DNA from 3 places in the Rhizobium sp. YJ-22 genome. Region 3 is predicted to be linked to each of the others. Evidence: predicted binding sites of a transcription regulator. Region 3 holds the regulator's gene; each other region holds the start of a gene.
What was found. The regulator LexA, encoded in region 3, represses DNA repair genes until DNA is damaged. The targets are predictions, from matches to a motif close to TGTTCNNNNTGTGTTCNG.

Region 1: the regulator LexA is predicted to act here: its motif matches at 3,506-3,523, upstream of parE (DNA topoisomerase IV subunit B).
Region 2: the regulator LexA is predicted to act here: its motif matches at 6,634-6,651, upstream of P7F60_RS05645 (UvrD-helicase domain-containing protein).

The regions. Positions count from the first base shown of each region.
Region 1 covers NZ_JARRIR010000008.1:311,842-322,360, reverse strand. The annotation lists gene P7F60_RS20045 (AI-2E family transporter) at 1-1,035, opposite strand, end outside; gene parE (DNA topoisomerase IV subunit B) at 1,345-3,405, opposite strand; gene P7F60_RS20035 (alpha/beta hydrolase) at 3,600-4,478, shown strand; gene tpiA (triose-phosphate isomerase) at 4,810-5,580, shown strand; gene secG (preprotein translocase subunit SecG) at 5,679-6,098, shown strand; gene P7F60_RS20020 (CTP synthase) at 6,239-7,876, shown strand; gene P7F60_RS20015 (restriction endonuclease) at 8,125-9,171, opposite strand; gene glp (gephyrin-like molybdotransferase Glp) at 9,288-10,514, opposite strand; gene moaC (cyclic pyranopterin monophosphate synthase MoaC) at 10,511-10,519, opposite strand, start outside.
Region 2 covers NZ_JARRIR010000002.1:212,234-222,752, forward strand. The annotation lists gene P7F60_RS05625 (FAD-linked oxidase C-terminal domain-containing protein) at 1-1,260, opposite strand, end outside; gene P7F60_RS05630 (OmpA family protein) at 1,336-2,001, opposite strand; gene P7F60_RS05635 (efflux RND transporter permease subunit) at 2,097-5,243, opposite strand; gene P7F60_RS05640 (efflux RND transporter periplasmic adaptor subunit) at 5,240-6,400, opposite strand; gene P7F60_RS05645 (UvrD-helicase domain-containing protein) at 6,694-9,168, shown strand; gene P7F60_RS05650 (DUF2778 domain-containing protein) at 9,363-10,519, opposite strand, start outside.
Region 3 covers NZ_JARRIR010000002.1:10,156-20,674, reverse strand. The annotation lists gene cysG (siroheme synthase CysG) at 1-645, shown strand, start outside; gene P7F60_RS04560 (DUF2849 domain-containing protein) at 649-963, shown strand; gene P7F60_RS04555 (nitrite/sulfite reductase) at 971-2,644, shown strand; gene P7F60_RS04550 (DUF934 domain-containing protein) at 2,655-3,167, shown strand; gene P7F60_RS04545 (ferredoxin--NADP reductase) at 3,314-4,126, shown strand; gene lexA (transcriptional repressor LexA) at 4,318-5,049, shown strand; gene P7F60_RS04535 (ComEC/Rec2 family competence protein) at 5,030-7,306, opposite strand; gene gltA (citrate synthase) at 7,727-9,016, shown strand; gene gcvP (aminomethyl-transferring glycine dehydrogenase) at 9,117-10,519, opposite strand, start outside.

The DNA of each region.
Region 1 (10,519 bases), on a different contig from region 3:
GATGAACAGACCGAGGAAACCCATCGTCTTGACACCGCCGATCAACCCGAAGAACGTCGGCAGGAAAGGCAGCTTGATCGGTCCGCCAACGAGGCGAGGGCGCAAGGTCTTGTCGACGATGAACAGTTCGATCGAGCCCCAGAGGAACAGGCCGATGCCGGATACCGGGTTGCCGCTGGCAATGAGATAGAGCGAAATCAGCGTGAAGGACAGCGGTGCGCCGCCCGGCACCAGCGCCATGAATCCGGTGATGACGCCGAGCGTCACGGGCGAGGGCACGCCCGCCACCCAATAGGCGGTGCCGAGCACGATGCCCTCGCCGATGGCGATCAGGGTCATGCCGGTGACGGTGGAACTGATGGTCGCCGGCACGACCCGGGAAATGCGCTCCCAGCGGGTCGGCAGGATGCGTTCGCCGATCAGGTCGACCTGGCGGGAAAAATCAGCGCCGTTGCGATAGACGAAAAACAACGCGATCATCATGAACAGCAACGTCAGGAAAAGGTGGAAGGCGCCGCCGCCGGCGGCCAGCACGGCGCGGTAGATATTGCCGATATTGGCGCCGCTCGCCATCTGGATCAGTGCGCCGATGGCGCCGGGGCTGCCGATATGTTTCGCCCACATGTCGCCGATCCAGTCGCCGACGACCGGCAATGCCAGCATCCAGTCCGGCGCGGTCGAGCCTTCGCGGTTGGCCTCGATCACCCACATCACCCATTGCCGCACTTCGTCGATCGTGTAGAGCACGGCGATCGTCAGCGGCACGACCAGGAAGGTGAGAATCAGCGCGATGGCGAGGGAGGCTGCGATGGTGGAACTGCCGCCGACATGGCGCTGCAGACGCTTGAACAGCGGCCAGCTTGCAAAGCCGATGACGAGGGCGGCCAGCACCGGAACGACGAAACCGTAGAAGAAATAGATGCCCGCGGCGACGATCAGCACCAGCAGCCAGCGCGCGGCCGAGACTGAGGACACCAGCGCCGTGCGCGGCGGCGTCGCGGGGCCGAGCCAGCGCTGTTCGTTTCGGTGTCTCATCGGTTCCAAGGAGCTCAAAGTCAGTATCTTCGCGGTTTCAGGTCTTCAAACTATGGGAGATCGATGCCGATGTTGCAAGGCGGCGCAACCGCATCTTTCGGGCGATCAACCGCGGCTATTGTGGCAGGCAATGGCTAAGACAATATGGCGAAGCTGCGTTAACAGCTTCGCACCCCGCAGTTTGCGCCCGCCGAACCCGGCGCGCAGCCTGCCTTGAGCAGGAAATTGCGACTTAAGGAAGGCTTAACCGTAAATCGCCGTATGGCGGCGATTTACGGCACCGGAACGATTGTCGATCCGAGAGCACGCTCAGATATCCAGGTTTTCGGCGAAGGCGGCCCGCTCCTGGATGAAGCGGAAACGGGCATCGGCCTTGGTGCCCATCAGTGCATCCACCGCCTCGCGCGTGCCCTCGAAATCCACCTCGTCGATCGCCACCCGCAACAGGGTGCGGTTGGCGGGATCCATGGTGGTTTCCTTCAATTGCTGCGCCATCATCTCGCCGAGGCCCTTGAAGCGGCCGATCTCGACCTTCTTGCCCTTGAAGACGGTGGAGAGGAGCTTCTGGCGATGGTCGTCGTCGCGAGCATAAAGTGTCTTGCCGCCATGGCTCATGCGATAGAGTGGCGGCACGGCGAGGAACAGATGTCCGCCACGGATCAATTCCGGCATCTCCTGATAGAACAGGGTGATGAGCAGCGAGGCGATGTGAGCGCCGTCGACGTCGGCATCGGTCATGATGATCACGCGCTCGTAGCGCAGATCCTCTTCGCGATACTTGGTGCGCGTGCCGCAGCCGAGCGCCTGGATGAGATCGGCGATCTGCTGGTTTGCGGACAACTTGTCGCGGCCGGCGCTGGCGACGTTGAGGATCTTGCCGCGCAGCGGCAGGATTGCCTGGTTGGCGCGGTTGCGCGCCTGCTTGGCCGAGCCGCCGGCCGAGTCGCCCTCGACGATGAACAGTTCGGCGCCTTCGGCGGTGTTCTGGGCGCAATCGGCGAGCTTGCCGGGCAGGCGCAGCTTGCGCACCGCGGTCTTGCGGTTGACTTCCTTTTCCTTGCGGCGGCGCAGGCGCTCCTCGGCGCGCTCGATCACCCATTCCAGCAGCTTGGCCGCTTCCTGCGGATTGCCGGTCAGATAATGATCGAAGGGGTCGCGCAGCGCGTTTTCGACGATGCGCTGTGCCTCGACGGTCGCGAGCCGGTCCTTGGTCTGGCCGACGAATTCCGGCTCGCGGATGAAGATCGACAGCATGCCGGCCGCCGAAATCATCACGTCGTCCGTGGTGATGTCCTTGGCACGCTTGTTCTGCGTCATGTCGGCGTAGTTCTTCAGGCCCTTGGTCAGCGCAAGGCGCAGACCGGCTTCATGCGTGCCGCCTTCCGGGGTCGGGATGGTGTTGCAATAGGAATGGACCTGCTGGTCGCCGCCATACCAGGTGACGGCCCATTCCAGCGCGCCATGACCGCCGGTCTTTTCCGTGCGGCCGGCGAAAATTTCACGGGTGACGGTGAAATCCTTGCCGAGCGTCGCCTGCAGATAGTCCTTCAGGCCGCCGGGGAAGTGGAAGACGGCCTTTTCGGGAATGTCCGAACCTTCCGGCAGCACGCCCGGATCGCAGCTCCAGCGGATTTCGACGCCGCCGAACAGATAGGCCTTCGAGCGGGCCATGCGGAAGACGCGGCCGGCATCGAAATGGGCGTGGTCGCCAAAAATCTGCGGATCGGGATGGAAACGCACTCGGGTGCCGCGCCGGTTATGGACGTCGCCCAGTTCCTCCAGCCCGCCTTGCGGAATGCCGCGCGAAAAGCGCTGGCGATAGAGCTTGCGGTTGCGCGCCACCTCGACTTCCAGCACATCCGACAGCGCGTTAACCACGGAAACGCCGACGCCGTGCAGGCCGCCGGAGGTCTCGTAGGCCTTGCCGTCGAACTTGCCGCCGGCATGCAGCTTGGTCATGATGACTTCGAGGGTCGATTTGCCCGGCACCTGCGGATGGTTTTCCACCGGAATGCCGCGGCCGTTGTCGCTGACCGTCAGGAAGCCTTGCGTGTCCATATGCACTTCTATGAAGTTCGCGTGTCCCGCGACGGCCTCGTCCATCGAGTTGTCGATGACTTCGGCGAAGAGATGGTGCAGCGCCTTCTCGTCGGTGCCGCCGATATACATGCCGGGACGCATGCGTACCGGCTCCAGCCCTTCGAGAACGCGAATGGCCGAGGCGTCGTAGGTATCGGCGTTGGCGGCCGGCGGGGCAGGGCGCGCTGGCGCCGGTGCCGGCGAAGCCGCCGGTTTGATCGTATCGGCCGGGCGCCCCTCGGGTTTGGGGGCCGGGGCCAGCGTGGAAAAGAGATCGTTCTTGTCGTCCATCGAGCTTTTCAGATCGGCTTCCTCAGGCGCATGTCGCGCAACGTTTCGGCGCATGCCGCGTCCTTCAATCCTGATGCCCGGCGAATCGGGCGTGATTCCCGTAAACATATCGGGAACATATTTGGCAACAAGGATTGCGTCGAGCCGTCCGCGATGGCAAGGCTCATCCTTATCCACAACAGGTAAGCGGCCACATGTCCACAGTTCATTTCCGTTTTCTGGCCTTGGCGGCGGCATTTTCGCTGGTTTCGCCGGCTTTGTCGCAGGCTGCGGGGGCGCTGAAACCGTTCAAGGACGAGCTGTTTTCGGCACAGATTCTCCTCGACCAGCGCGACGGCGGCGATTTCCGCCATGTCGATTACCAGGAAATGCGCGACATCAACGGCCGCGACCAGATCCCCGAAAAGCGGGTCAAATCCGCCTATGTCTCGCTCGGCGTCCGCAAGGCGCAGGCGAACGAGACGCTGGCGCTGCCCTCCGGCCCGCTGGATGTCTTTCGCGCCGGCCAGGCGACAGGGGCGGCCTTCACCGTCATCTTCATCCACGGGCGCGGGGGTGATCGCCGGCTGGGGGCCAACGACTATACGTTCGGCGGTAATTTCAACCGGCTGAAGAACCTCGCGGTGGAAAACGGCGGCGTCTATTACGCCCCGAGCGTCAAAAGCTTCGACAGCGCCGGTGCAACGGCGATTGCCGATCTCATCGCCCATACGGCAGCGCAGGCGCCCGGCCGGCCGGTGATCCTCACCTGCGCCTCGATGGGCAGTTTCATCTGCTGGGGTGTTTCGCGCGATGCGAAGGCCGTTGCGGCCTTGTCCGGCATGGCGGTTCTGGGTGGGGCGACCGATCCGGACTTTTCCAAGAGCGCATTCCACAAGGCGAAAAAGCCTGTTTTCTTCACCCATGGCAGCGCCGACAAGGTCTATGCCGCGACCGACCAGATCGCCCTCTACGACCGGCTGCACAAGGCGGGTTATCCGGTGCGTTTCACCCTTTTCGAAACAGGTTCGCATGGAACGCCGGTGCGCATGACCGACTGGCGCGAGGTTCTGAACTGGCTGCTTTCGCGTTGATCTGCGGTCAGCCGTGCAAGGCGACGTACAGGGCGCTGGTGATGACCGTCGCAATGGCGCCGATCACCGCGTAATGAACAAGAAGGTCGCTCATATCTCGTGATCCTTTCCCTCTCGTAGAAACGCAGACGCGAAATCGAAAGTTCCGGCGATCTTCTGCGGCTGAATCGGGCGGACTTGCGGCGGGCGGCCGCAAATCCCGTTGATTATGCGGAAAGTCCGGTTAAGACAGAGACCGAGGAATTTCAAGGGAAGAGCGCCTTGCCGTAGCGTAAGTCGGCTGACGGCAGGGCAGGTATTTCCCGCACACGACAAGCAAGGAACGACGAGAATGACCCCTGACGTGCGTCCGCTGGTGGCGGGAAACTGGAAGATGAACGGCACCCGCGACTCGCTGGACCAGATCAAGGCGATTGCCGCCGGCGTCAGCGGCCCGATGGCCGCCAAGGTCGAGGCGCTGATCTGCCCGCCCTCGACGCTGCTCTATGTCGCGACCGCGCTCTGCACCGACAGCCCGCTGGCCATCGGCGCGCAGGATTGCCACCAGAACGTCTCCGGCGCCCATACCGGCGATATTTCCGCCGCCATGATCGCCGATTGCTTCGGCACCTATGTCATCGTCGGCCATTCCGAGCGCCGCACCGACCACGCCGAGACCGACCATCTGGTGCGCGCCAAGGCCGAAGCCGCCCATGATGCCGATCTCACCGCCATCGTCTGCATCGGCGAGACGGCGGACGAGCGCAAGAACGGACAGACGCTGGACATCCTCAAGCGCCAGCTTGCTGGTTCAGTGCCGGACGGTGCGACGGCGGAAAACACCGTCATCGCGTATGAGCCGGTCTGGGCGATCGGCACCGGCCTGACGCCGACGGCGGCGGATGTCGAGGAGGCCCATGCCTTCATGCGCGCCGAGCTGGTCGCCCGTTTCGGCGCCGCCGGCAAGGTGATGCGCATTCTTTACGGCGGCTCGGTCAAGCCTTCCAACGCGGTCGAGCTGATGGGCATTGCCAATGTCGACGGCGCGCTGGTCGGCGGCGCCAGCTTGAAAGCGGCGGATTTCCTCGCCATTTATGGTGCGTATAAAGAATTGCTGGATTGAGAAAACCACGCAGGGGCTTGGAATAGGCCGCGGCCTCATGTAAAGAGCCGCCAAACGCGTTTTGACTTTGCCCTGGTTCAGGGCAGGACTGGAAACCCATGCAGACCGTATTGATCGTCATTCATCTCATGATCGTGCTCGCCCTGGTGGGCGTCGTGCTGATCCAGCGTTCGGAAGGCGGCGGGCTCGGCATCGGCGGCGGCTCCGGCTTCATGTCGGCGCGCGGCACGGCCAATGCGCTGACGCGCACCACTGCAATCCTGGCGGCGCTGTTCTTCGCGACCTCGCTCGGCCTCGGCATCCTGTCGCGCTTCGAATCGCGCCCGACCGATATCCTCGACCGTATCCAGCAGGGCACGGCCGGCCAGGGCAGCGGCGTTCTCGACCAGCTCGGCCCGGCTCAGGGCACCGGCACGCCGGCTCCGGGCGAAGGCACGGCAGTTCCGACCGATGGCGCGGCCACGACGCCGGCCCCGGCGGCTCCGGCCACCAATACGGGCGTTCCGACGGGGCAATAACCCGTCCCCGCCTCGATCCCATCCCGGCAGGTTCGCAAGACCTGCCGGTTTTCTTTTGTTCAATATCCGCCGCCTGTCCCCAGGAAACATCGTGACGATGTCTTTTAGGGCTGGCGGAATCGTTTGTGAAAAGGTATCCGGTGACTCCCATGGCGCGATATGTATTCATCACAGGCGGCGTGGTTTCTTCCCTCGGAAAAGGAATTGCGGCAGCCGCACTCGGAGCTTTGCTTCAGGCGCGCGGATATCGCGTGCGCCTGCGGAAACTTGACCCCTATCTCAACGTCGATCCCGGCACGATGAGCCCGACCCAACACGGGGAAGTGTTCGTCACCGACGACGGCGCGGAGACGGATCTCGATCTCGGCCACTATGAGCGCTTTACCGGGCGTTCGGCCACCAAGACCGACAACATCACCACCGGTCGCATCTACAAGAACATCATCGACAAGGAACGCCGCGGCGACTATCTCGGCGCGACCGTGCAGGTCATCCCGCACGTCACCAACGAGATCAAGGACTTCGTCACCGAAGGCAATGACGATTACGACTTCGTCATCTGCGAAATCGGCGGCACGGTCGGCGATATCGAGGCGATGCCGTTCATGGAGGCGATCCGCCAGCTCGGCAACGACCTGCCGCGCGGCACGGCGATCTATGTCCACCTGACCCTGATGCCCTATATCCCGGCGGCCGGCGAACTCAAGACCAAGCCGACGCAGCATTCCGTCAAGGAGCTGCAGGCGCTGGGCATCCATCCCGACATCCTGCTGGTGCGCGCCGACCGGGAAATCCCGGAAGCCGAACGCCGCAAGCTGTCGCTGTTCTGCAACGTGCGTCCCTCCGCCGTCATCCAGGCGCTGGACGTGGCGCACATCTATGACGTGCCGATGGCCTATCACAAGGAAGGCCTCGACAACGAGGTTCTGGCCGCCTTCGGCATCGAGCCGGCGCCCAAGCCACGCCTAGAGCAGTGGGAAGAGGTCTGCAACCGCATCCGCACGCCGGAGGGCGAGGTGACCATCGCCATCGTCGGCAAGTATACCGGCCTCAAGGATGCCTATAAGTCGCTGATCGAGGCGCTGTATCACGGCGGCATCGCCAACCGCGCCCGCGTCAAGCTGGAATGGATCGAATCGGAAGTCTTCGAGAAGGAAGACCCGACGCCCTATCTGGAAAAGGTGCATGGCATCCTCGTTCCCGGCGGTTTTGGCGAGCGCGGTTCGGAAGGCAAGATCCTGGCGGCCCGCTTCGCGCGTGAGCGCAAGGTGCCGTATTTCGGCATCTGCTTCGGCATGCAGATGGCGGTCATCGAGGCGGCGCGCAATCTCGCCGGCGTCGAGGAGGCCTCCTCCACCGAATTCGGCCCGACCAGCGAGCCGGTCGTCGGCCTGATGACTGAATGGATCAAGGGCAACCAGCTTGAAAAGCGGGTCGCTGCCGGCGATCTCGGCGGCACCATGCGTCTCGGCGCCTATAAGGCGGCGCTGAAGAAGGGCACGAAGATCGCCGATATCTACGGCTCGACGGATATTTCCGAGCGCCATCGCCACCGCTACGAGGTCAATGTCGATTACAAGGATCGGCTGGAGTCCTGCGGCCTGGTATTCTCCGGCATGTCGCCGGATGGTGTGCTGCCGGAAACGGTGGAATATCCCGATCACCCGTGGTTCATCGGCGTCCAGTATCACCCGGAACTGAAGAGCAGACCGTTCGATCCGCATCCGCTGTTTGCGAGCTTCATCGAGGCCGCGCTGGAACAGAGCCGCCTCGTCTGAGGCGGCCCATTCCAACAACCAAAAACCCCGGTCCATGCGGCCGGGGTCAGGCTAATGACAAAATCCCTCCACCGTCATGCTCGGCCTTGTGCCGAGCATCCAAGCACGCAAAATAAATCTATTACCGCCAATGTTTGGTGAGCGTGAGCAGATCCTTGGGACAAGCCCAAGGATGACGACAGAGTGCGGGGCAAGGTTTGTCACCAGTCCGACCCCGGTCCATGTGGCCGGTTTTTCGTTCTTAGAGATCAGATCGATAGGTCGGTCAACATTTCCGACATCCGGTCGATCAAGACGTCGTGGAATTCGTCGCCGAGATCCCGGGCCGTCAGCATGTCCTTCAATTCGGCGAGCGTCAGCGACAGGATCAGGTGGCCGCGCTGGCGCAGGGCTTCCTGCACGGCGCGGCGGCCACCGGCGTCGAGGCCGGCGCGGCTGACGACCAGCAGCATGGGGCGCAGGGCCGGGCGAGAGAGGAAGCGTTCGGCGGAGAGGATAGCGCCATGGCCGAGCGGTTCGGCCTGGTTGGGAAACAGGAACAGGCCGTAGCGCCCGTCGAAATCGCCCGAAAGCGCGCTCCAGAAATCATGGCCGGCGGCGAGGCGGGCGATCAGGTCGGGGCGGAACAACCCGTCTTCCGGATTGTTCTGCGGCGCCCAGCGATGGAATTGCTCCGAGAAGAGATAACGGATCGCCCGGTCGCAAAGCTGGGCGAATCGCTTGTTGCCGTCGCGCATCGGTTTGACGAGGTCGAGATCGGCGGCGATCTTGGCACCTTCGCCGCGCGGGCGCTGGCGGCCGGATTGTTCCTCCAGCACGGCAAGTTCGGCGGCAAAGACGTCGCCGGTCGAGGGATCGCCGTCGCGCAGGAGATCGGCGAGATTGTCGGCCAGCGACGGCGTTTTCGCCGTCATCTGCAACAGTTCGGCAAAGCCCCACAGCGTGACACCGAGTTTTTCCGCCTCCTGCCGCATGGCGGGGGTGGTCTGGGCCGAGACGATCAGCAGCGCCGATTTGCTCTTCTTCGTCTCGCGATGGCGCTTCAACTCGTCCAGCGCATTGCGCAGCAGCACGGGATCGATGCGGCGCGAGCGGTAGAATTTCGATTCGACGACGGTGGTGTCGGGATCGCTGGGGCGCTTGATCAGGAGGTCTGCGGCCTGGACCGGGGCGCGGGCGACCTTCTGTTTCCAGCCGGATTCCATGATCATGTAGCCGTCGCGCGTCAGCAGCTTTTCGCAGAGCATCTTGAAACCGACATGCAGTTCCCGCTGCCTCGGCGTCCGTTCGAGCATAACGCGATAGTCCCTATGGTCCGGCTGATTCGTCATTTGTTAAACAGTTAGTGCGGCCTCGCCGGGCGGGTCCAACGAAACTTGTGCGAAACATGTGGAATTACGGGGATATGTTTTCAGCCGTCGCGAAAAGGACGCAAAAGCAGGATCGGGCAGGGCGCGCCTGCCGGCAATTCCGGCGCATGCGGGCGGCGCACGATCAGGCAATCGGAATGGGCGAAGATTTTCATCATCGACGAATCCTGCTTGCCGAAACTTTCCACCCACAACTGGCCCTCACTATCCCGTGACAGCCGGGCGCGCAGATGGTCCTGGCGCTGGTCGTTGGCGGGCAGGGCCATGGCCGTCAGCGCGGTCGTGGCGCGGTTCGGCTGCGGCTGGCGCGCGAGCGCCGAGAGCAGCGGCTCCATGAACAGGAGACCGCAAACCAGCGTCGAGACGGGATTGCCGGGCAGGCCGAGCACCTGCATAGGGCCAAGATTGCCGACCATCAGTGGCTTGCCCGGCCGCATGGCGATGCGCCAGAAATCCAGCTCCATGCCGGCGGCAATCAGCGTCGATTGCACGAGATCGTGATCGCCGACGGAAGCGCCGCCGAGCGTCACCAGCACATCGGCATGAGCGGCAATCGCCCGGCCGATTGCGGCGGTGATCGCGGCGCGGTCGTCGGGCACGATGCCGAGGTCGAGGATATCGGCGCCGCAATCGCGGGCCAGCGTGGCGATGCCGTATGTGTTGGAAGCGACGATCTGGTCCGGGCCGCGCGGGGCGCCCGGCGTCACCAGCTCATCGCCGGTGGCGAGGATAGCGACCAGCGGCTTGCGATAGACGCTCACGGCCGCATGGTTCATCGCTGCGGCGACCGTCAGCGTCGTGTAGTCAAGCCGGGTACCGGCATTGAGCACCACTTCGCCTTCGGCAAAATCCTGCCCGCGCGGGCGGATATGGCGGCCCTTGAGGGAGACGAAACCGGTGCGGATGCGGTTGCCGTTGAGCCGCTCGGCATCCTCCTGGATGAGCACGGTATCGGCGCCGGAGGGAACCGGGGCGCCGGTGAAGATGCGCACCGCCTCGCCCGCGCCGACCGTTCCGGCAAAACTGCGGCCGGCAGCCGATTCGCCGATAACGATAAGCTCCGTGCCGATCGATACGGCGTCCTCGGCGCGCAGCGCATAGCCGTCCATGGCAGAGGCGTCGAAGGGCGGTTGCGTCAGGCCGGCGGCGAGGTCCGTCGCCAGCACGCGGCCATTGGCGTCGTGAAGGGCGATGGTTTCGGTCGCCGTCGTCGGCGCGGCCTTGTCGAGCAGGCGCTGCAGGGCGGTGGAGACGGGGAGCAGGCTCATGGCTT
Region 2 (10,519 bases), 200 kb from region 3:
GTCCATGGCCAGCGCTCGCGTGTTCAGCCGGGCGACGAAGGCTTCGGCCTTGGCAAGCTCGGCCGGGTCGGTATCGTCGATCACCAGGCTGACATGGAAATTGCCGTCGCCGGCATGGCCGACGATCGGACCGGTAAGGCCATGGGCGTTGATGTCGTCCTCGGTCTCGGCGACGCAATCGGCAAAACGCGAGATCGGCACGCAGACATCGGTGGCGATGACATTGCAGCTGGAGCGAAGGCTCTTGGCGGAGAAATAGACGTCATGGCGCGCCTTCCAGAGTTTCGCCCGCGCCTGCGGATCGCTGGTCCAGTCGAACGCACCGCCGCCGCATTCGGCGACGACGGCGGAGAATTCCTCCGATTGCAGCTTCACGCTGTCCTCGCTGCCATGGAATTCCACGAACAACGTCGGCTGCTCGATCAACGACAAGCCGGAATAGGCGTTGCAGGCGCGGATCTGCAGCGCATTGACCAGTTCGATCCGGGCCACGGGAATCCCGAGCTGGATGGTCATGATGACGGCATTGGAGGCATCGCGCAGCGTCGGAAAACCGCACACACCGCCGGCGATGACGGCCGGAATGCCCTGCAGGCGCAGCGTCACCGAGGTCAGGACACCGAGCGTGCCTTCGGCGCCGACGAAGAGCCGCGTCAGGTCATAGCCGGCCGAGGATTTTCGCGCCCGCCGGGCGGTGCGGATTTCTTCGCCGCTGGCGGTCACGGCGGTTACCGAGAGTACATTGTCCTTCATCGTGCCGTAGCGCACGGCATTGGTGCCGGAGGCACGCGTCGAGGCCATTCCGCCGATCGAGGCGTTGGCGCCGGGATCGATGGGAAAGAACAGGCCGGTGTCGCGCAGATGGACATTGAGCTGCTCACGGGTGACGCCGGGCTCGACGGTGCAGTCGAGATCCTCGGCATTGACCGAGAGAATGCGATTCATCTTCGAGAAATCGATGGAGATGCCGCCGGAGGGCGCATTCACCTGTCCCTCAAGCGAAGAACCGGTGCCGAAGGGAATGACCGGCACCTTCAGGGCGGCGCAGCAGCGCACCACCTCTTTCACGTCATCGGCGCTTTCGGCGAAGACGACGCCATCGGGAAGCTGCGGGGGAATATAGGTCAGCGTGTGCGCATGCTGGTGTCGTATCGCCTCGCCGGTCTGGAAACGCTCGCCGAACTGCGCCTTCAGCTTCTCCATTGCCCGGGCGATACCCTCTTCGTTGCGCGTGCCCGCGCGCAGATCCTGCAGCGCCATGTGAACCTCTCCCCTGATAACATGATGAAAATCCCGGCGCATCGGCTGCGCCGGGATGGAGCGGACCGGTGGCGATCAGCCCTGGGTGATCGGGGCGATGGTGATTTCCACGCGCCGGTTCTGGGCCCGGCCGGCGGCGCTGGCGTTGGAGGCGATGGGCTGGCTGGGACCGAAGCCCATGGCCGAGACGCGACGCTGGTCGATGCCCTGGTCGCCGAGATAGTTGGCGACGGAATAGGCACGGCGCTGCGACAGATCCTGGTTATGCGCGAGGCTGCCGGTCGAATCGGTATGGCCGTTGACGTCGATCAGCGTGCGGTTGAACTTGCGCAGCACGACGGCGACCGAATTCAGCGTCGGGAAGAAGGCCGGGCTGATCGCATCCTGATCGGTGGCGAAGGTGATGTTGGAAGGCATGTTGAGAATGATGCGGTCGCCGGCGCGTGTCACCGAAATGCCGGTGCCCTGGAGCTGGGCGCGCAATTCCGCTTCCTGGCTGTCCATGTAATTGCCGATGGCGCCGCCGGCCAGGGCCCCGATACCGGCGCCGATCAGCGCCGCATTGCGCCGCCCGACCGGCGAACCGCCAACGGCAAGGCCGCCGAGCGCGCCGAGACCGGCGCCGATCATCGCGCCGCCGGCGGTGTTCGATACCTTCTGTTCGCCGGTATAGGGATCGGTCGTGGTGCAACCGGACAGATAGACCGCCGCAACGCCAACAATGGCCAGTTTCTTCAGCATCGGTAAGCCTGCTCCTTTGAGAGTCGAATTCAAAACCCTCATAGCATGAATCGCGGCAAATTCATGGGGGAGCGGCAAAATGCCGAACCGCCGTTTTATTCGGCGGCCGCGGCTGGCATTTCCGCATCATTGGCCGCCGTCGTCAGTCGCCCGGCATGGGCCATTTCGGCATGCAGGCGCTGCTCCTCGTCGGCATGCGGCTTGGCGAAACGGGCAATCAGCAGATAGGCGACCGGGGTGACGAACAGGGTCACCAGCGTCGCCATGCCGAGCCCGCCGACGATCACCCAGCCCAGCGCATTGCGCGCCTCGGCCCCCGCCCCATGGGCGAAGACCAGCGGCACACCGCCGAGAATGGTAGCGATCATCGTCATCATCACCGGCCGCAGCCGGATCGAGCAGGCCTTTTCGATGGCGACACGCACGCCCTCGCCATGGTCGCGAAGCTGGTTGGCGAATTCGACGATCAGGATGCCGTTCTTCGCCATGACCCCGACCAGCAGCACGAGGCCGATCTGGCTATAGATATTGAGGCTCGATCCGGTCAGCACCAGCGCAAAGACGGCGCAGGCCAGCCCCAGCGGCACCGTCGTCATGATGATGATCGAGCTCAGCACGCTTTCGAACTGCGCCGCCAGCACCAGGAAGATGATGGCGATGGCGAAACCGAAGGTCAGCGCCATGCTGGAGGAATTGTCCTGCAAGGTCGCCGCCTCCGCCAGCGGCAGGATGCGCGCCCCCGGCGGCAACAACGGCGCGGCGATGCGTTGTGCTTCGGCCAGTGCATCGCCCAGCGCCAGCCCCGGCGCCAGGTCGGCGGTGATCGCCACCGACGACAATTGCTGCTCGCGGGTCAATTGCGGCGCGACGGCGCGTTCATCGAGCGAGGCGATGGTTGCCATCGGCACGATCTTGCCGTCGCCGGTCTTGACGAACAGATTTTCGAGATCGGTCGGATCGTCGATCGGCCGTGTATTGGAGGTCAGAAGCACCGGATAGGCCTCGCCGTCGACATAGACGTCGACCACCGAGCGGCTGTCGAGCAGCGACTGGATGGCGGTGGACAGGCCGGCGATGTTGACGCCCATGTCGGAGGCGCGCTCGCGGTCGATGGCGACCGAAAGCTGGGCCTGCGTCGGCTCATTGGTCAGGCGCGGCTGGCTGAAGCTGGCGTTCTCGTCCATCGCCTGCACGACCTTCTGCGCCGCGGCTGTCAGCTTCTCGTTGTCGCTGCCGAGAATGGCGAATTGCAGGCCGCTGCCGGCGCCGCGAATGCGCAGGCTGTTGGACTGGATGACGTTGACGCGCAGACCCGGCACCAGCGCCGTGGCGGCATTGATGTCGGAGACGATGTCGCTCTGGCTGCGCTCGCGCGCATCCCAGGGGGCCAGCGTCAGCACCATGAAGCCGTTATTCGACTGGTTGTTCATACCCGAGATCGAATAGACGTTGCGGATTTCGCCAGAAGCGCGCAACGGCTCCAACCCCTCCTCCACGCGCTGCATCTGGTCCTGCGTATAGGCGAGGCTGACGCCCTGCGGCGCCGTCACCCGCAGCATGACCATGGCGCGGTCCTCGCGCGGCGTCAATTCGCTGGTCACCATGGTGAAGGCCAGCACCGCCGCGACAGCAAACACTCCACCGACAGCGATCACCACCACCGGCGCGTTGAGGCAGGCGCGCAGCAGGCGCAGATAGATGTCGGAGAACCGATCCCCGATCCAGCCGAGAACGCCGTGATGCTCGACCATCTCCCTGGTCAGCATGCGCGAGGCGAGCATGGGGCAGAGCGTCAACGCCACGATCGACGACAGGCCGACGGAAAAGGCGAGCACGAAGCCGAATTCTCGAAACAGCCCGCCCACCTGCCCCGGCAGGAAGGACAGCGGAATGAAGACAGCCGCCAGCGTCGCCGTCGTCGCGATCACCGCGAAGAAGACCTCGCGCGTGCCGAGAACGGCTGCGGCGCGCGGCTGCAATCCCTGCCCGCGCCGCCGCACGATGTTTTCCAGCACCACGATGGCGTCATCGACCACGAGCCCGGTCGCCAGCACGATGGCGAGCAGCGTCAGGATGTTGATCGAAAACCCCATCAGATAGGTGGCGGCGATCGTGCCGATCAGCGCCACCGGCATGGTGATCGCCGGAATGATCGTCGCCCGCCAGTCGCGCAGGAAGAGATAGATGACGACCACGACGATGATCGCCGAGAGGATCAACGCCAGTTCCACCTCATGGATCGCACCCTCGATGAAGGCGGCGTCATCGCTGGTAATGGCGATATGGACGCCCTGCGGCACGGCGGCGGAGAGCTCGTCGACGGCGGCGCGCACGCCGGTTGAAATATCGAGCGTATTCGATTGCGCCTGGCGGATGATGCCGAGGCCGATGCCGGTAACGCCGTTGGAGCGCAGCGCCGTCGTGCCGTCACGCGGGCCGAGCGTCACGCTGGCGACATCGCCGAGCCGCACCCGGTTCTGGATGATGAGGTTTTCGAAATCCTGCGGCTTGGTGAGGTTGGCGGTGGCGCGCACGACGATATCCTGGGTCGTGCTGGTGATCGAGCCGGCCGGCACATCCATGGAGGCGGTCTGCAACATGGTCGAGAGGTCGGCGACCGTCAGCCCGCGGCTGGCCAGCGCCGTCTGGTCGATATCGACACGAAAAACCTTTTCCTGGTCACCATAGAGCTGGACGTCGGCGACGCCGTCGACGGCGGCGAGACGGTCGGAAATTTGCTTGTCGACGAGCTGCGTCAGATCGTCCATGCTGAGCGTATCGGAGGTGACCGCAAGCCGCATGACCGGCTGCGAATCGGCATCCGCCTTGACGATCTGCGGCGCATCGACATTGTCGGGCAGTTGCGACTGGATGCGGCCGATGGCGTCGCGCACATCGCTGGCGGCGACCGCCAGATCGGTCTTGTCGGTGAATTCCAGCGTCACCCGGCTGGATCCGAAGGAGGACGAGGAGGAAATCGATTTCAACCCGCTGACCCGGGCGACGCCGCCCTCGATGATGCGGGTGATCTGCTGGTCGATGGTCTGGGGTGCCGCGCCGTCCAGCGTGGTGCGCACGGTGATCACCGGCTGGTCGGTATCCGGCAACTCGCGCACCTCGATGCCGAACCAGGCGGCAAGGCCGGCGACGACCATCAGCGTGTTGAACACCAGCGCCAGGATCGGGCGGCGGATGAACAGGGCGGTGAATCCCCCGGATTTTCCTTCCGTCGAGGCGCTCATGGGGTAGCCTCCGCCTGCTGGTTGGACGGCTGGCCGGAAATGCGCACACCGCCATTCTCGCGAATGCGCAACAGGCCTTCGATGGCGATGTTCTCGCCGGTCGCGAGATCGGCCTGCACCAGAACCGCTTCCGGATTGCGCTGGACAATGCCGACCCGGACCTTCTCCGCCTTGGCATCGGCGACGCGCCAAACATAGGAGCCTTGCGAATCCCACTGCACCGACAGCGGATCGACGGCCGGATAGCTCTGTCCGGCAAACTTCATGGCGACAGCGAAGGACATGCCCGAGCGCAGCCGGTCGTCGCCGTTGTCGATACGGGCGCGGACGCGGAAGGTGCGGCTGGCCGGATCGACGCGGTTGTCGATGGCATCGACCACGCCGTGGAAGATCTCGCCGCGATGGGCGATGGCGCTGGCCTCGACCGCGCCGCCAAGCGCGATCTGGCTGATGAATCGCTCCGGCGCCCAGAAATCGACGAGGATCTCCGAACGGTCGTCGAGACCGACCAGCGTCGTCGCGCTCGTGACATTGTCACCGATGCTGACCGGTACGATGCCGACGATGCCGTCAAAAGGCGCAGTGACAGTGCGGCGCTTGAGGTTGAACTCGGCCGTCTCGAGCGCCAGCTTCGCGGTATCGCGAGCGATCTCGGCGTTGGAGACGTCGAGGCGCGAGACGGTCGACTTGATGTTCTGATAGATCTTCAGCTTTTCTTCGGCATTCCTCAGCGCCACGCGCGCCTGGTCGCGGGCGATCACCTGCTCGTCGCTGTCGAGGCGCATCAGCACCTGCCCCTGGCTGACCTTGTCGCCGGACTTGATGCCGATCTCAACGATGGTGCCGGAGACCTGCGGCGTCACCGTCACCGAGCGGATCGCCTCGCCGCTGCCGATGGCGTTCAGCCGGTCGTTGACGATGCCCTGGCTCACCGTGCGCACGACCACCAGCGGCGTGCGGTCATCGCCATGCGCCTTGTGGCCGGCGCCGCCGGTTGCCGCCTCGGGCTTTTCCCGCGGCGCGACGGCGGCGATCATCGCTTTCGGCAAGCCGAGCTTTTCCAGCGTCGCAGCCGAACCCGGCGCGAGCCAGACCCAGGCGAGAACCCCGCAACAGAGGACGACGATGCTGGTCAGAAGCTGTTTCCAGATATGCATTCAATTCTCCAAGCTTCCGCGACCGGAAGAAACAGGCAAAAGACGGTCGCGGCAATAGCAGCGTATTATGGTGCCGGAATGATAGACGGCAAAGCAAGGGCTGTCGCCTTACGGAATTGTAATGTCGTCACGACTTGAAATCGGCCTGCGTCATCGCATCAAGTTTGCGTGAAGTCGTCCGCCAGCCAGACATGGTGTTTCGCCTTCGATCTTCGCGCCGTTATCGGGCATTACGGAATGAAAGAAGAACATGCGTTCTGGCCTTTCGGAACCGAATCACTACATTACGCCGCATGACCAACGGTTTTGACGATATTCCCTTCTTCGACGAGGAGCCGGACGCACCGCCGCACAAGGCAGCGCCTGCTCAGGGCGTCGGCACGCCGAGCGGCATCGCCGCGCGCGCCATGGCAGCGCGCGAACCGGCGCGCCCGCAGGGCGCCTATCTCTCCGGCCTCAATCCCGAGCAGCGCCGCGCCGTCGAGACCATGGACGGCCCGGTGCTGGTGCTGGCGGGAGCCGGCACCGGCAAGACGCGGGTGCTGACCACCCGCATCGCCCATATCCTGGCGACCGGCAGCGCCTATCCTTCCCAGATCCTCGCCGTCACCTTCACCAACAAGGCGGCGCGCGAGATGAAGGAGCGCATCGGCGTTCTCGTCGGCGAGATGGTCGAGGGCATGCCCTGGCTCGGCACCTTCCACTCCATCGGCGTCAAGCTTTTGCGCCGCCATGCCGAACTGGTGGGCCTCAGCTCCGATTTCACCATTCTCGATACAGACGACGTCATCCGCCTCATCAAGCAACTCATCCAGGCCGAGGGGCTGGACGACAAGCGCTGGCCGGCGCGGCAATTCGCCGGCATGATCGACGGCTGGAAGAACAAGGGCCTCGGGCCCGCCGATATTCCCGAGGGCGACGCCCGCGCCTTCGCCAACGGCAAGGGCCGCGAACTTTACGCCGCTTATCAGGCGCGGCTGAAGACGCTGAACGCCTGCGATTTCGGCGACCTGCTGATGCATCCGATCCATATCTTCCGCACCTATCCCGACGTGCTGAAGGATTATCACAAGCGCTTCCGCTACATTCTCGTCGACGAGTATCAGGACACCAACACCGCGCAATACATGTGGCTACGCCTGCTGGCGCAGCGGCCCAAGGGCGTGCCGCAGAATGTCTGCTGCGTCGGCGACGACGACCAGTCGATCTATGGCTGGCGCGGCGCGGAGGTGGACAACATCCTACGCTTCGAGAAGGATTTTCCGGGCGCTGCCGTCATCAAGCTGGAGCGCAATTATCGCTCCACCGCCCATATCCTCGGCGCGGCCGGCCATCTGATCGCCCATAACGAGGGCCGCCTCGGCAAGACACTGTTCACCGACCGCCTCGACGAAGGCGACGACAAGGTAATCGTCCACGCCGCCTGGGATTCGGAGGAAGAGGCGCGCGCGGTCGGCGAGGAGATCGAGCAGCTTCACCGCAAGCAGCACAATCTCAACGACATGGCGATCCTGGTGCGGGCCTCCTTCCAGATGCGCGAATTCGAAGACCGGTTCGTCACGCTGGGGCTGAATTACCGCGTCATCGGCGGCCCGCGCTTCTACGAGCGCCAGGAAATCCGCGACGCCATGGCCTATTTCCGCCTCGTCTGCCAGCCGGCCGACGACCTGGCGCTGGAGCGGATCATCAACACGCCGAAGCGCGGCCTTGGCGATGCCGCCGTGCGCGCCGTCCACGACCATGCCCGCAAGCGCGGCGTGCCGATGCTCGCCGCCGCCGGCGAACTGATGGACACGGACGAGATGAAGCCGAAGCCGCGCAAGGCGCTGTTCGATGTCGTCACCGATTTCCGCCGCTGGCAGAGCCTGCTCGAAACCACCTCGCATACCGAACTCGCCGAGCAGATCCTCGACGAGAGCGGCTACACCGCCATGTGGCAGAACGACAAATCGGCGGAAGCGCCGGGGCGGCTGGAGAACCTCAAGGAACTCATCCGCTCGATGGAGGCCTTCGAGAGCATGCGCGGCTTCCTCGAACACGTCTCGCTGGTGATGGATGCCGAGCAGAACGAGAATCTCGACGCCGTCTCGATCATGACCCTGCATTCGGCCAAGGGACTGGAATTCGACACCGTCTTCCTGCCCGGCTGGGAAGAAGGCCTGTTTCCGCACCAGCGCGCATTGGATGAAGGCGGTCGCGCCGGGCTGGAGGAAGAACGCCGCCTCGCCTATGTCGGCCTGACGCGCGCCAAGCGCCGCTGCCATATCTGGTTCGTCTCCAACCGGCGCATCCATGGCCTGTGGCAATCCACCCTGCCCTCGCGCTTCCTCGACGAACTGCCACCCGCCCATGTCGACGTCGCCGCCGGCGATACCTCCTATGGCGGTTACGGCGGGCGCGGCGGCTACGGCCAGTCACGCTTCGACAAGGCGGCCGATCCTTTCAGCAATTCCTATTCGACGCCGGGCTGGAAACGGGCGCAGGCCAACCGCTCCGAGGCCACCCGCGACAATTGGGGTACGCGCTCCGGCCATGCGGTCGAACGGATCGGCTATGGCGAAAGCGGCCCGCGCGGCCGCACCATCGAGGGCGAACTGGTCGCCAAGTCGACCAGCGAGACGCCGTCGCAATTCTCGGTCGGCGACCGGGTCTTCCATATGAAATTTGGCAACGGCACCGTCGCCACCATCGAAGGCAACAAACTGACCATCGATTTCGACCGTGCCGGCCAGAAACGGGTTTTGGAAGGGTTCGTCGAGCGGTCGTGAGCCCGCTTGATTTTGCGGCAATCTACCCACAATCGTCATCCTCGGGCTTGTCCCGAGGATCTGCCTTCATTAGCCAAACAATTGAGATATCAGACAATCTCTGATGTTTGCAGATGCTCGGGACAAGCCCGAGCATGACGGTGAAGAGGGGTGGTGCCAGTCCAGGCGAACCGCAAGGCCCGCCTGGAAAATCATCAACGCATGCGCCGTTCCGAGGAAATACCGCCGGACTTGCGGTCGTCGGCGGAAGCGGTCAACCCACCCCAGGCGGACATCTTCGGGACGATGATCATTGTATCCACCTGGCCGCTCTGGAAGGCGCGCAGGAAGCGCTTGTAGTCGGCGAAGGCGACGCAGCCGTGCGAATCGCCACGACGACGCAGCAGGTAGCTATGGGCCAGCAGGCCGACACGACCCTTCGGCGCGATGCCATTTGTCGGCGTCAGGCGAATGGCGGCCACCCCGTGGAACAGGCTTTCGCGCATCGACAGCTTGTAGGTGCCGGGCGGGGTCGGCCCGCGCATCGTCACATGGGTGTATTTCGGATTGTCGCGCATTTCGCCGATGCCGGAATGGGCTTCCAGCTTCTCGCCGTTCGGCATATGCACCACACCGGCGGAAATGTCGTAATAGGCCACCTTGCCGCCGCGACGGCGCGGGAAGGTGGGGATCAGCGACCGGCTCGAATCGTCATCCTCTTCCAGCGCCGAAGTCGGCTTGGCATAGGCAAGTTCGGTCGTCTTGGCCGGCTTGCGCTCCTCCGGTTCCGGCTTGGCCAGTGCGACGCGCAGTTCCGGTTTGGCGGCCGGCAGCGGAATCGATGCGGGGAGCGACTCGGTGGCTTCGGCAGCGGCGGCCTCGCGTTCCGCCATGACATAGCTGAAGGGCTTCGGCAGCGAACTGGCCTGCGCTGCGGTCGGCTCGACGAGCGCGCTGGCCAGGACCGGCTGGGCAGCGGCCTTTGCGTCGGCGGCTGCGAGAATCGCATCGTCCTTGCCGCGTGTCAGCGCCGCCATGGCCTTTGCCGGCTCGGCGGGGCGCGGCGGCGCGGCAGAGGCCACCATCGTCGACTTGGTGTGGAAAGCGCGAATCGCCTGCGCCGTCAGGCCATGGGCCTTGGTGGTCCCGGCCTTGTCCGGCGTCAGGCGGGCAAGCATGGCCATGCGTTCGCGCGAGGAGCGGATCGCCTCATCCGTCAGCCCGCTCTGGGCGATCTGGTCGACCAGCGGCAGCGGCGCGCGCGAAAATTTCGTCGGGCGGATGTTCCGCTCGCCGGGTTCGCCCCGCACGATCGGATTGAGCGCCAGCCTGGTTTCGAAACGGTTCCGGTCGCCCGATGCCGCCGCCGTGG
Region 3 (10,519 bases):
GCCGAGCGCCTGTCGGTCGGCAAGCGCAAGGGCTGCCATACGAAATCGCAGGACGAAATCAATGCGCTGCTGGTGCGTCTTGGGCGCGAGGGCAAGCGCGTGGTGCGCCTGAAATCCGGCGATCCACTGGTCTACGGTCGAGCCGGCGAGGAAATTGCCGCACTTCGGCAGGCCGGTATCGGCTACGAGATCGTACCGGGCATCACCTCTGCCTTTGCGGCTGCGGCCGATTTCGAGCTGCCGCTGACGCTGCGCGGCGTCGCCTCGTCGCTGGTCTTCACCACCGGCCATGACCTTACCGGCGACGTGCTGCCGGATTGGGCAAGCCTTGCGGTATCCGGCGCGACGATTGCGGTGTATATGGGACGGACGGTCGCCGCATCGGTAGCGACGCGCCTGATCCAGGCAGGACTTGCGCCGGAAACCACTGTCGCGGTGATCGAGAATGCCAGCCGCGCCGATCGTCGGCTGCTGCACGGCATTCTGCGGGAGTTGCCCGACCTGGAACATCGCGACGAACTGACCGGGCCTGTGATGGTCATCATCGGCGAGGCGGTAGCCGGCGCCAATATCGAACATTCCAAACCTCTGGCCGAACCGCTATCGCGCGGCCGGGTTCGGCAACAGGACATGCAAGGAGCTTAAACGATGGTGGACAAGGTTCTGACCGCAAACCGGTTGACGGACGGCGTCTCCGTCTGGCTGAATGCCGCGGGTGAATGGGTGACGTCGCTGCAGGATGCGCTGGTGGCGCGCCATGCGGAAGCCTTCGCCGCGCTCGAGGAGATCGGCAGAAAGGCCTATGCCGACAACAAGGTGGTTGACGTGAACCTGATCGAGGTTCAGGAAACCGATGGCATTCTCTGGCCGCTGCGTCTGCGCGAGCGCATTCGCGCCCAGGGGCCGACCATGGCCTATGCACCCGGCTACGCGCCGGCCGATCCGGAATTCATCGCCGTCTGAGGAAATCATGTATCGTTACGACGAATTTGACCACGCTTTCGTTTCCGAGCGTGTCGCGCAGTTTCGGGACCAGGTGGAGCGACGTCTCGCCGGCGAGCTCTCCGAGGATGCCTTCAAGCCGCTTCGCCTGATGAACGGCGTCTATCTGCAATTGCATGCCTATATGCTGCGCATCGCCATTCCCTATGGCACGCTGAATTCGAAGCAGATGCGGATGCTGGCGCATGTCGCCCGCACCTATGACCGCGGCTACGGTCATTTCACCACCCGCCAGAACCTGCAGTTCAACTGGCCGAAGCTTTCCGACATGCCCGACGTGCTGGCGGAACTCGCGACCGTCGAGATGCATGCCATCCAGACCTCGGGCAACTGTATCCGCAACGTCACCGCGGATCACTTCGCCGGTGCTGCTGCCGACGAGGTCGCCGATCCGCGCCCCTATGCGGAAATCCTGCGGCAATGGTCGTCCGTGCACCCCGAATTCTCCTTCCTGCCGCGCAAGTTCAAGATCGCCGTCACCGGCGCCGAGCGCGACCGCGCCGCCATCCAGGTGCATGACATCGGTCTGCACCTGAAGAAGAACGACAAGGGTGAGCTGGGCTTTGCCGTCTATGTCGGCGGCGGGCAGGGGCGCACGCCGATGATCGCCAAGCTGATCCGGGAGTTTCTGCCGGAAGAGGATCTTCTGTCCTACACCACCGCGATCATGCGCGTGTACAATCTCCACGGTCGCCGCGACAACAAGTACAAGGCGCGCATCAAGATCCTCGTGCATGAAACGGGCGTGGAGGAACTGACGCGCCAGGTCGAGGTGGAATTCGCCAAGCTCAGAGATACCGAGCTGAGGCTGCCGGAAAAGGACGTGCAGGCGATCGCCGCCTATTTCGCGCCGCCGGCTTTGGGCGAACGGCCGGAAGGCTGGGAAAACCTGGCGCGCTGGAAGAAGGCGGACGAGGATTTCGCCCGCTGGGTGAAGCAGAACGTCCAGCCGCACAAGAACCCGGATTACGGCATGGTGACCATTTCGCTGAAGCCGATCGGCGGCATTCCCGGTGACGCGACCGATGCACAGATGGACGCCGTCGCCGAAATCGCCGAGGAATATGCTTTCGACGAAATCCGTGTCAGCCACGAGCAGAACCTGATTCTGCCGCATGTGGCGCTGGCCGATCTGGAGCCGGTCTACCGGGCGCTGGTCGTCGCCGGGCTTGCAACCGCCAATGCCGGCCTGATCACCGATATCATCGCCTGTCCCGGGCTGGATTACTGCGCGCTTGCCAATGCGCGCTCGATCCCCGTGGCGCAGGAAATTTCCGCCCGCTTCGGCGCACCAGAGCGGCAAGCGGAAATCGGCGAGCTGAAGATCAAAATCTCCGGCTGCATCAATGCCTGCGGCCATCACCATGTCGGCCATATCGGCCTGCTGGGCGTCGAGAAGAAGGGGGCGGAACTGTACCAGATCACGCTCGGCGGCTCGGGCGACGAGCAGACCTCCATCGGCGAAATCATCGGCCGCGGCTTCGAGCCGGATAAGGTGACGGATGCGATCGAGAAGATCGTCGATACCTATCTTGGCCTGCGCCTCGATCCGCAGGAAACCTTCCTGACGGCCTATCGCCGTGTCGGCCCGCAGCCGTTCAAGGATGCGCTCTATGGCGGCAATGCCGCCGAAGCGGCTTGAGGAGGCGACCATGATCAAGATCTGGAGAGAAACCGGCTTTATCGCCAACGATCCCTGGGTGATCGAGACCGACGAGGTGAAGGCTGCTGGCGAGCAGCGGCCGCTGCTGTCGCTGGATGGGCTGGTCGCCCGCGCGAACGAAAGCAATGATGTCGGCCTCGGCGTCGTCATCACGCCGTTTGACGATGTCGCCCGGCTGGAGCCTTATCTTTCTCGGCTGGAGATCGTTGCCGTCTCCTTCCCGGCTTTCAACGACGGCAGGGCTTTCAGCCAGGCCTCGCTGCTGCGCGCCCGTCTCGGCTACACCAACGAGCTGCGTGCCGTCGGCGACATATTGATCGACCAGATTCCACTGATGCTGCGCGTCGGCATCGACAGCTTCGCGGTTAGCAATCCGACCGCGCTGAAGCGTTTGGAAGAGAGGCGTCTGCCAGGTATACCGCACTACTATCAGCCGACCGCGCAGGCGGCAGAAGCCGGCGAGACCTATAGCTGGCGGCGCAAGCCATCGCCGGCGGCGTGATGCCGCATGGTAAAACCTTAACGGGTGAGATAGGTATTTCCCACCAGTCAGCATTCACGAAAATGCATTCCTTCTCTTGTGCCGGATCTTGTATTATCGGCACAGTGGTTTTTTGAGAAGCAGAAGACGAGAAGCAGGAAGACAGGATGAACGCTCCCGCACGCAATGAGGAATTCGCTGAATCGATCCCCGCCGGCGTTTATGCTGAGACGGTTCTGAGCGTTCAGCATTACACCGATCGTCTGTTCCGATTCCGCATGACGCGTCCGGCGGGCTTCCGGTTTCGTTCGGGTGAGTTCGCCATGATCGGCCTGATGGTCGAAGGCAAGCCGATTTATCGCGCCTATTCCATTGCCAGCCCGTCTTGGGATGAGGAACTGGAATTCTTCTCGATCAAGGTGCCGGACGGTCCGCTGACCTCGCATCTGCAAAAAATCCAGCCGGGCGACATCGTGCTGATGCGCAAGAAGCCGACGGGAACGCTGGTGCTCGACGCGCTGACGCCTGGTAAGCGCCTGTACATGTTCTCGACCGGCACAGGCATCGCGCCTTTCGCCAGCCTGATCCGCGACCCGGAGACCTATGAGAAGTTCGAAGAGGTCATCCTCACCCATACCTGCCGGGAAGTCGCCGAGTTGAAATACGGCCTCGACCTCGTCGAGGAAATCCGAAACGACGAGATGCTTGGCGAAATCGTCGGTGACAAGCTGCGTCTTTATTCGACGGTAACGCGCGACGACTATCCCTTCCAGGGCCGCATCACCGACCTGATTGCCAACGGCAAGCTGTTTGCCGATCTCGGCGTCCCGGCCTTCGACCCTGCGGTCGATCGCGGCATGATCTGCGGCTCGGCCGCGATGCTGAAGGACACCAAGGAACTGCTCGAAAAGGCAGGTCTCGTCGAGGGCGCCAACAACAAGCCCGGTGAATTCGTCATCGAGCGCGCTTTCGTCGGCTGAGTCGTCCGCAACCGCATTCTCCGCGCCGGCACCGAAAGATTGCCGGCGCTTTGCATTTGAGGTCGCCTTTCAGGGCGTACCCGTCATTTCCCTGCCATATTCAACACTGGATTGTGCCTGCGGCCCTTGCGGAACACAGTGGGAACAGATAGTGTTCGTTCTGTATTTGTTTCACGAATCTGGTGGGTGCTATGCTGACGCGCAAGCAACAGGAACTTCTGCTCTTCATCCATGAGCGGATGAAGGAATCCGGCGTGCCGCCGTCTTTCGACGAGATGAAGGACGCCCTGGAACTGGCCTCCAAGTCGGGCATCCATCGCTTGATCACAGCGCTGGAGGAGCGCGGTTTCATCCGCCGACTGCCGAACCGGGCGCGGGCGCTGGAGGTCATCAAGTTGCCGGAGGCCTATTCGGCGACGGCCGCCCAGCCACGGCGCGGTTTTTCGCCGAGCGTCATCGAGGGCAGCCTTGGCAAGCCGGCGTCTTCCGCACCTGCGGTCGCGAAGCCGGCGACGCCGGCCCTGCCTGAGGCGGCCAATTCCGTCTCCGTGCCGGTCATGGGTCGTATCGCTGCCGGCGTGCCGATTTCGGCAATCCAGAACAACACCCATGAGATCGTCGTGCCGATGCAGATGGTCGGGCAGGGCGAGCATTACGCTCTGGAGGTCAAGGGCGACTCGATGATCGAGGCCGGTATTCTCGACGGCGATACGGTCATCATTCGCAACACCAACAGTGCAACCCCTGGCGATATCGTCGTGGCGCTGGTGGACGACGAAGAAGCGACGCTGAAACGTTTCCGCCGCAAGGGCGCCTCTATCGCGCTGGAAGCGGCAAACCCGTCTTACGAGACCCGGATTTTCTCCTCCGACCGCGTCAAGGTGCAGGGCAAGCTGGTCGGCCTCATCCGCCGCTATCACTGAGCAACGAGCGAATCTCCGCCGGCAGACGGTGCGTATAATCATCATCGCGCCAGGAATAGGCGCGGTGCTGCGTCCAGGCCCGCCGGTTTTCGGGATCGAAAGCGGGGCGGATGCGTAAAGCCTGGCGGGCATCGACGGCGAAGGTGATTTCCACCGCGCCGGTCTGTCGCAGGGTTTCGCTGTCCAGGACGGTTGCGCCGGAGCGGCAGCGGGCGAATTTGGCGCGGGTCGGTGTGACAATCAGGCGGGCATTGTCGCAGGCAAAACCAATGTAGCGACCGTCTTCCAGCACCATGACCGGGCCGATGGCCGTTTTCGCCAGGCACCATTTCTGGCGGACACAGGCGAAACGACGATCCGCGCTCGTTTCCATGATTTGCTGGCGCAGCATGTCGGCATCGACCAATTCGTCTTCATCCAGTGGCTGCTTGCGTCGCTCCGACCAAGGTCCTTTGGCCGGGAAGGCGCTGTCGAGTTGCTCCGGAGGACCATGGGTATGGATGGTGAGAGCGCGGCGCCATTGGTCGAAGATGAAAGCGCTGGGCTTGCGGCGGTTGCTGTTCAGAGTGTCGCCGTCCAGCAACGCGACCAGCCTGCCATCCTCTGAAATAAGGAGATCGGGCTTTTGCGGGGTTGCCAGCAGGCTGGTGGCCAGCGCCAGCAGGAAGAGGGCGGTGCCGATGTGGCGCAGCCGTGTACGCAGCAGTAGGAACAGCACCATCCCAGCGACGGCGAGCGGCAGGAACAGCGGCGGCTGGCGGCCGATGATCAGTTCTCCGCCCCAGCTTGCCACCGTCTTGGCGATGGTGATGACGATGCCGAGACCCCAGCCCATGACAGCGATCGGCCATTCGTCGAGACCGAAGGGCATCAGCAACATGCCGATCAAGCCAGCCGGCATGACGACGAATGAGATGACCGGCATGGCGGCGAGATTGGCGGCAAGTCCGTAGGTGGCCAGCTTGTGAAAGTGTTCGATGGAGAAAACCGATGTCGAGAGACTGCCGATCAGCGAGGTGAGGAAGACACTGGCGACGAAATTCCAAGTTTCCGTGGCGATGCCGGACACGGGGAGTCTCGCAGGCTCGCGACCGGCGGAGTGGCCGCTCCAGAGATTGTAGCCGGAGACCAGCGCCAGGGTTGCGGCAAAGGACATCTGGAAACTGGGCCCCATGATTTCCGAGGGCGCCATGGCCATGATGACGATGGCCGAAAGCGCGACATTACGCAGGCTGATCGACGGGCGGTCTACCAGGACGGCGATCAGCAGGATGGCCATCATCAGGAAGGCGCGCTCGGCGGAGACCGCAAAACCCGAGACGAGGTAATAGGCGCAGACCATGATGAGCGCGCCGGCGGCGGCGAATTTCTTTATTGGATAGCGCTGGCTGAAGCCGGGGAACAGGGAGAAGATCGAGCGGACACCAACGAAGAAGATGCCGGCGGCAAGCGCCATGTTCAGCCCGGAAATGGCGATGATGTGGGCAAGCCCGGAGAGGCGCAGCGCTTCGGTCGTTCCCTCCGACATCGCCCGCCTTTCGTCGGTGACGATGGCGGCTGCAAAGGCACCGGCATCGCCGGGCACGATTGCGCGAATGCGGTCGCCGATGCCGCTGCGCAGGTCGAAGAAGAACAGGGTGATGGATTGAATGAAGCCGGGGCGGCGGGCGGCGCCAGACGGTTCGGCGACCTCCGGTTTGCCGAGCCAGAAGCCATAGGCGCCGATGCCGTCGAAATAGGCGGAGAAAGCGAAATCATTGAGGCCAGGCAGGGCTGGACCGGAGGGTGGCGACAGCCGCGCCCGGCCCTTGACCACGGTTCCGGTTTCGAATGGCGCCGGCTGGCCGCGCATCAGCAGCGATACCTGCTCGGGTGGCCGTTTCAAGCGGGGTTTTTCAGTGTCGAGGATGTGGACGAGATAGCGCCAGCGGCCTGCGCCCGCAGCCTCCCGTCGGTCGATGCGGGCGGTCACGGTCGCTGTAACAGGAGAATCGAGAATAACGGTCTGCAGGCGCCAGCTTTCGGCCGCCGCCAGAACTCCGCCGCCGAGGATCAGGGCGGCCGCCCAAGCCATGCGGCGGTTTATGCCGGCGGCATGGCGCAGTTTCGTCGCCAGCAAGGCGCAGGCGAGAAGTCCGGCGAGCAGCACCCAGAGCGGCGGCTCGACGCCGACGGCGAACCAGCAGGCGGCTCCGATTCCCAGGAGCACAGGAACGAACAGAAAGATTCGACCGTGATCGCCTTCCTCTTGCAGCATTTTGTCGCAGGATGAGACAAGGATCGCGAGTCGCGTCGCCGATGGCGAAAGCGATTCCGGCAGGTTGGACTGGCGTCTGGCGGGCGACGAAAAGCTGGCGGAAAGGCCTCTCGCCGTCTCTAAGTCAGACTTATAATCAGTCTCTATAGCCATAGCCGGATAATCACTGGCTTGTTCGCGCGGAGTTTGAAGTGGTTGCTCGTATTTTGCAACCGCTACGCGCTCCGATTTGCCGGTTCGTCAGGCCTTGGCCGGGTGGCGAAAGAAGAGGCCGCGGATTAAGTGCGCTGCCGCAAAATTATGCATTGCACAATACGGAAGAGGGTATAGCTTGGCATTAACCTCTCTATCATATAGCTACATCCACGTTAAAATCTGTGGCGCTTTCGGGGCGCCATCCCGCCAGTTCGGAGGACCAGCATGACGGATAAAGACGCTGCACTGACACTTGGAACGAAATCCGTAGAACTCCCCGTCAGGGACGGAACGATCGGCCCAAGCGTCATCGACATCGGGTCGCTCTACAAGAACACGGGCGCGTTTACCTACGATCCGGGGTTCACCTCCACGGCCGCCTGCGAGTCGAAAATCACCTATATCGACGGCGACGAAGGTGTTCTTCTCCATCGTGGTTATCCCATCGAGCAGCTTGCCGAACATGGCGATTTCCTGGAAGTCTGCTACCTATTGCTTTACGGTGAACTGCCGACCGCCGCCCAGAAGAAGGATTTCGATTACCGCGTCACGCACCACACCATGGTGCATGAGCAGATGAGCCGCTTCTTCACCGGCTTCCGCCGCGATGCGCATCCCATGGCCGTCATGTGCGGCACGGTCGGCGCGCTCTCCGCCTTCTATCACGACTCGACCGACATCACCGATCCGCATCAGCGCATGGTCGCGTCGCTGCGCATGATCGCCAAGATGCCGACCATCGCCGCCATGGCGTTCAAGTACCATATCGGCCAGCCCTTCGTATATCCGAAGAACGATCTGGATTACGCCTCGAACTTCCTGCGCATGTGTTTTGCCGTGCCTTGTGAGGATTACGTGGTCAATCCTGTGCTGTCGCGCGCCATGGACCGCATCTTCATCCTGCACGCCGACCATGAGCAGAACGCATCGACTTCGACCGTCCGCCTCGCCGGCTCGTCGGGCGCCAACCCCTTCGCCTGCATTGCGGCCGGCATCGCCTGCCTCTGGGGCCCGGCGCATGGCGGCGCCAACGAAGCGGCGCTCAACATGCTCGCCGAAATCGGCAGCGTCGATCATATCCCGGAATATGTGGCCCGCGCCAAGGACAAGAACGATCCGTTCCGCCTGATGGGCTTTGGCCACCGCGTCTACAAGAATTATGATCCGCGCGCGAAAATCATGCAGAAGACCTGCCATGAAGTGCTGACGGAGCTCGGCATCAAGGACGACCCGCTGCTTGAAGTCGCGATGGAACTGGAAAAGATCGCGCTGACGGACAGCTACTTCATCGAGAAGAAGCTGTATCCGAACATCGACTTCTATTCCGGCATCACGCTGAAGGCGCTGGGCTTCCCCACGACCATGTTCACCGTTCTGTTCGCGCTCGCCCGCACCGTCGGCTGGATCGCACAGTGGAACGAAATGATCGAGGATCCGCAGCAGCGCATTGGCCGTCCGCGCCAGCTCTATACCGGCGCGCCGAAGCGCGATTATCAGCCGATTTCCAAGCGTTGATCGCTTTCGCGGCGGCCCGCCCGGCGGGCCGCTTTGCCGATCGAACGAAGAAGGCCGCCGGATTGCTCCGGCGGCCTTCTTCTTTCGCAATGGCGGAAGCTTATTCCGCCGCCTGCTGGTAATCCTCGACCGGGGGGCAGGTGCAGACGAGGTTGCGGTCGCCATAGACATTGTCGACGCGGTTGACCGGCGACCAGTATTTGTCGACTCGGAACGCGCCCGGCGGATAGCAGGCCTGCTCGCGCGAATAGGGGCGATTCCATTCGCCGACCAGATCTTCCACCGTATGCGGGGCGTTCTTGAGCGGGTTGTTCTCCCGGTCCATGCGGCCGTCCTCGATTGCGCGGGCTTCCTCGCGGATCGCCAGCATGGCGTCGCAGAAGCGGTCGATCTCGGCCTTGGTCTCCGACTCGGTCGGCTCGATCATCAGCGTGCCGGCGACTGGCCAACTCATGGTCGGGGCGTGGAAGCCGCAATCGATCAGCCGCTTGGCGACGTCGTCGACGGTGACGCCGCTGCTGGCGACCAGCGGGCGGGTATCGACGATGCACTCATGGGCGACGCGCCCGTTCTTCGCCGTATAGAGCACATCATAGGCGCCCTTCAGCCGGGCGGCGATGTAGTTGGCGTTGAGGATCGCCACCTTGGTCGCCTGCGTCAGCCCTTCGCCGCCCATCATCAGGCAGTAGCTCCAGGAGATCGGCAGGATCGAGGCCGAGCCGAAGGGGGCGGCCGAAACCGCGCCATCACGACCGTCCGTTTCCGGGTGGCCCGGCAGGTACGGCGCCAGGTGCGCCTTGACGCCGATCGGGCCCATACCCGGCCCGCCGCCGCCATGGGGAATGCAGAAGGTCTTGTGCAGGTTGAGGTGGCTGACGTCCGAGCCGATATCGCCGGGGCGGGAAAGCCCGACCATGGCGTTCATGTTGGCGCCGTCGAGATAGACCTGGCCGCCATGGGCATGGACGATGTCGCAGATATCCCGCACCGTTTCCTCGAACACGCCGTGCGTCGAGGGATAGGTGATCATGCAGCAGGAGAGGTTTTGCGCGTATTGTTCTGCTTTTGCACGGAAATCTTCCATATCGACATCGCCGTTGTCGGTCGATTTGACGACGACGACCTTCATGCCGGCCATCTGCGCCGAGGCCGGATTGGTGCCGTGCGCCGAGGTCGGGATCAGGCAGACGTCGCGATGGGTGTCGCCATTGGCGATGTGATAGTTGCGGATCGTCAGCAGGCCCGCATATTCGCCTTGCGCGCCGGAATTCGGCTGCATGGAGAAGGCATCGTAGCCGGTGACGGCGCAGAGCTTTTTCGCCAGATCGTCCAGCATCTCCTTGTAGCCGAGCGCCTGATGCTGCGGCACGAAGGGATGGATTTCGGAAAATTCCGGCCAGGTGATCGGCAGCATCTCGGCTGTCGCATTCAGCTTCATGGTGCAGGAGCCGAGCGGGATCATCGCCCGGTCGAGCGCGAGATCCCGGTCCGACAGGCGGCGGA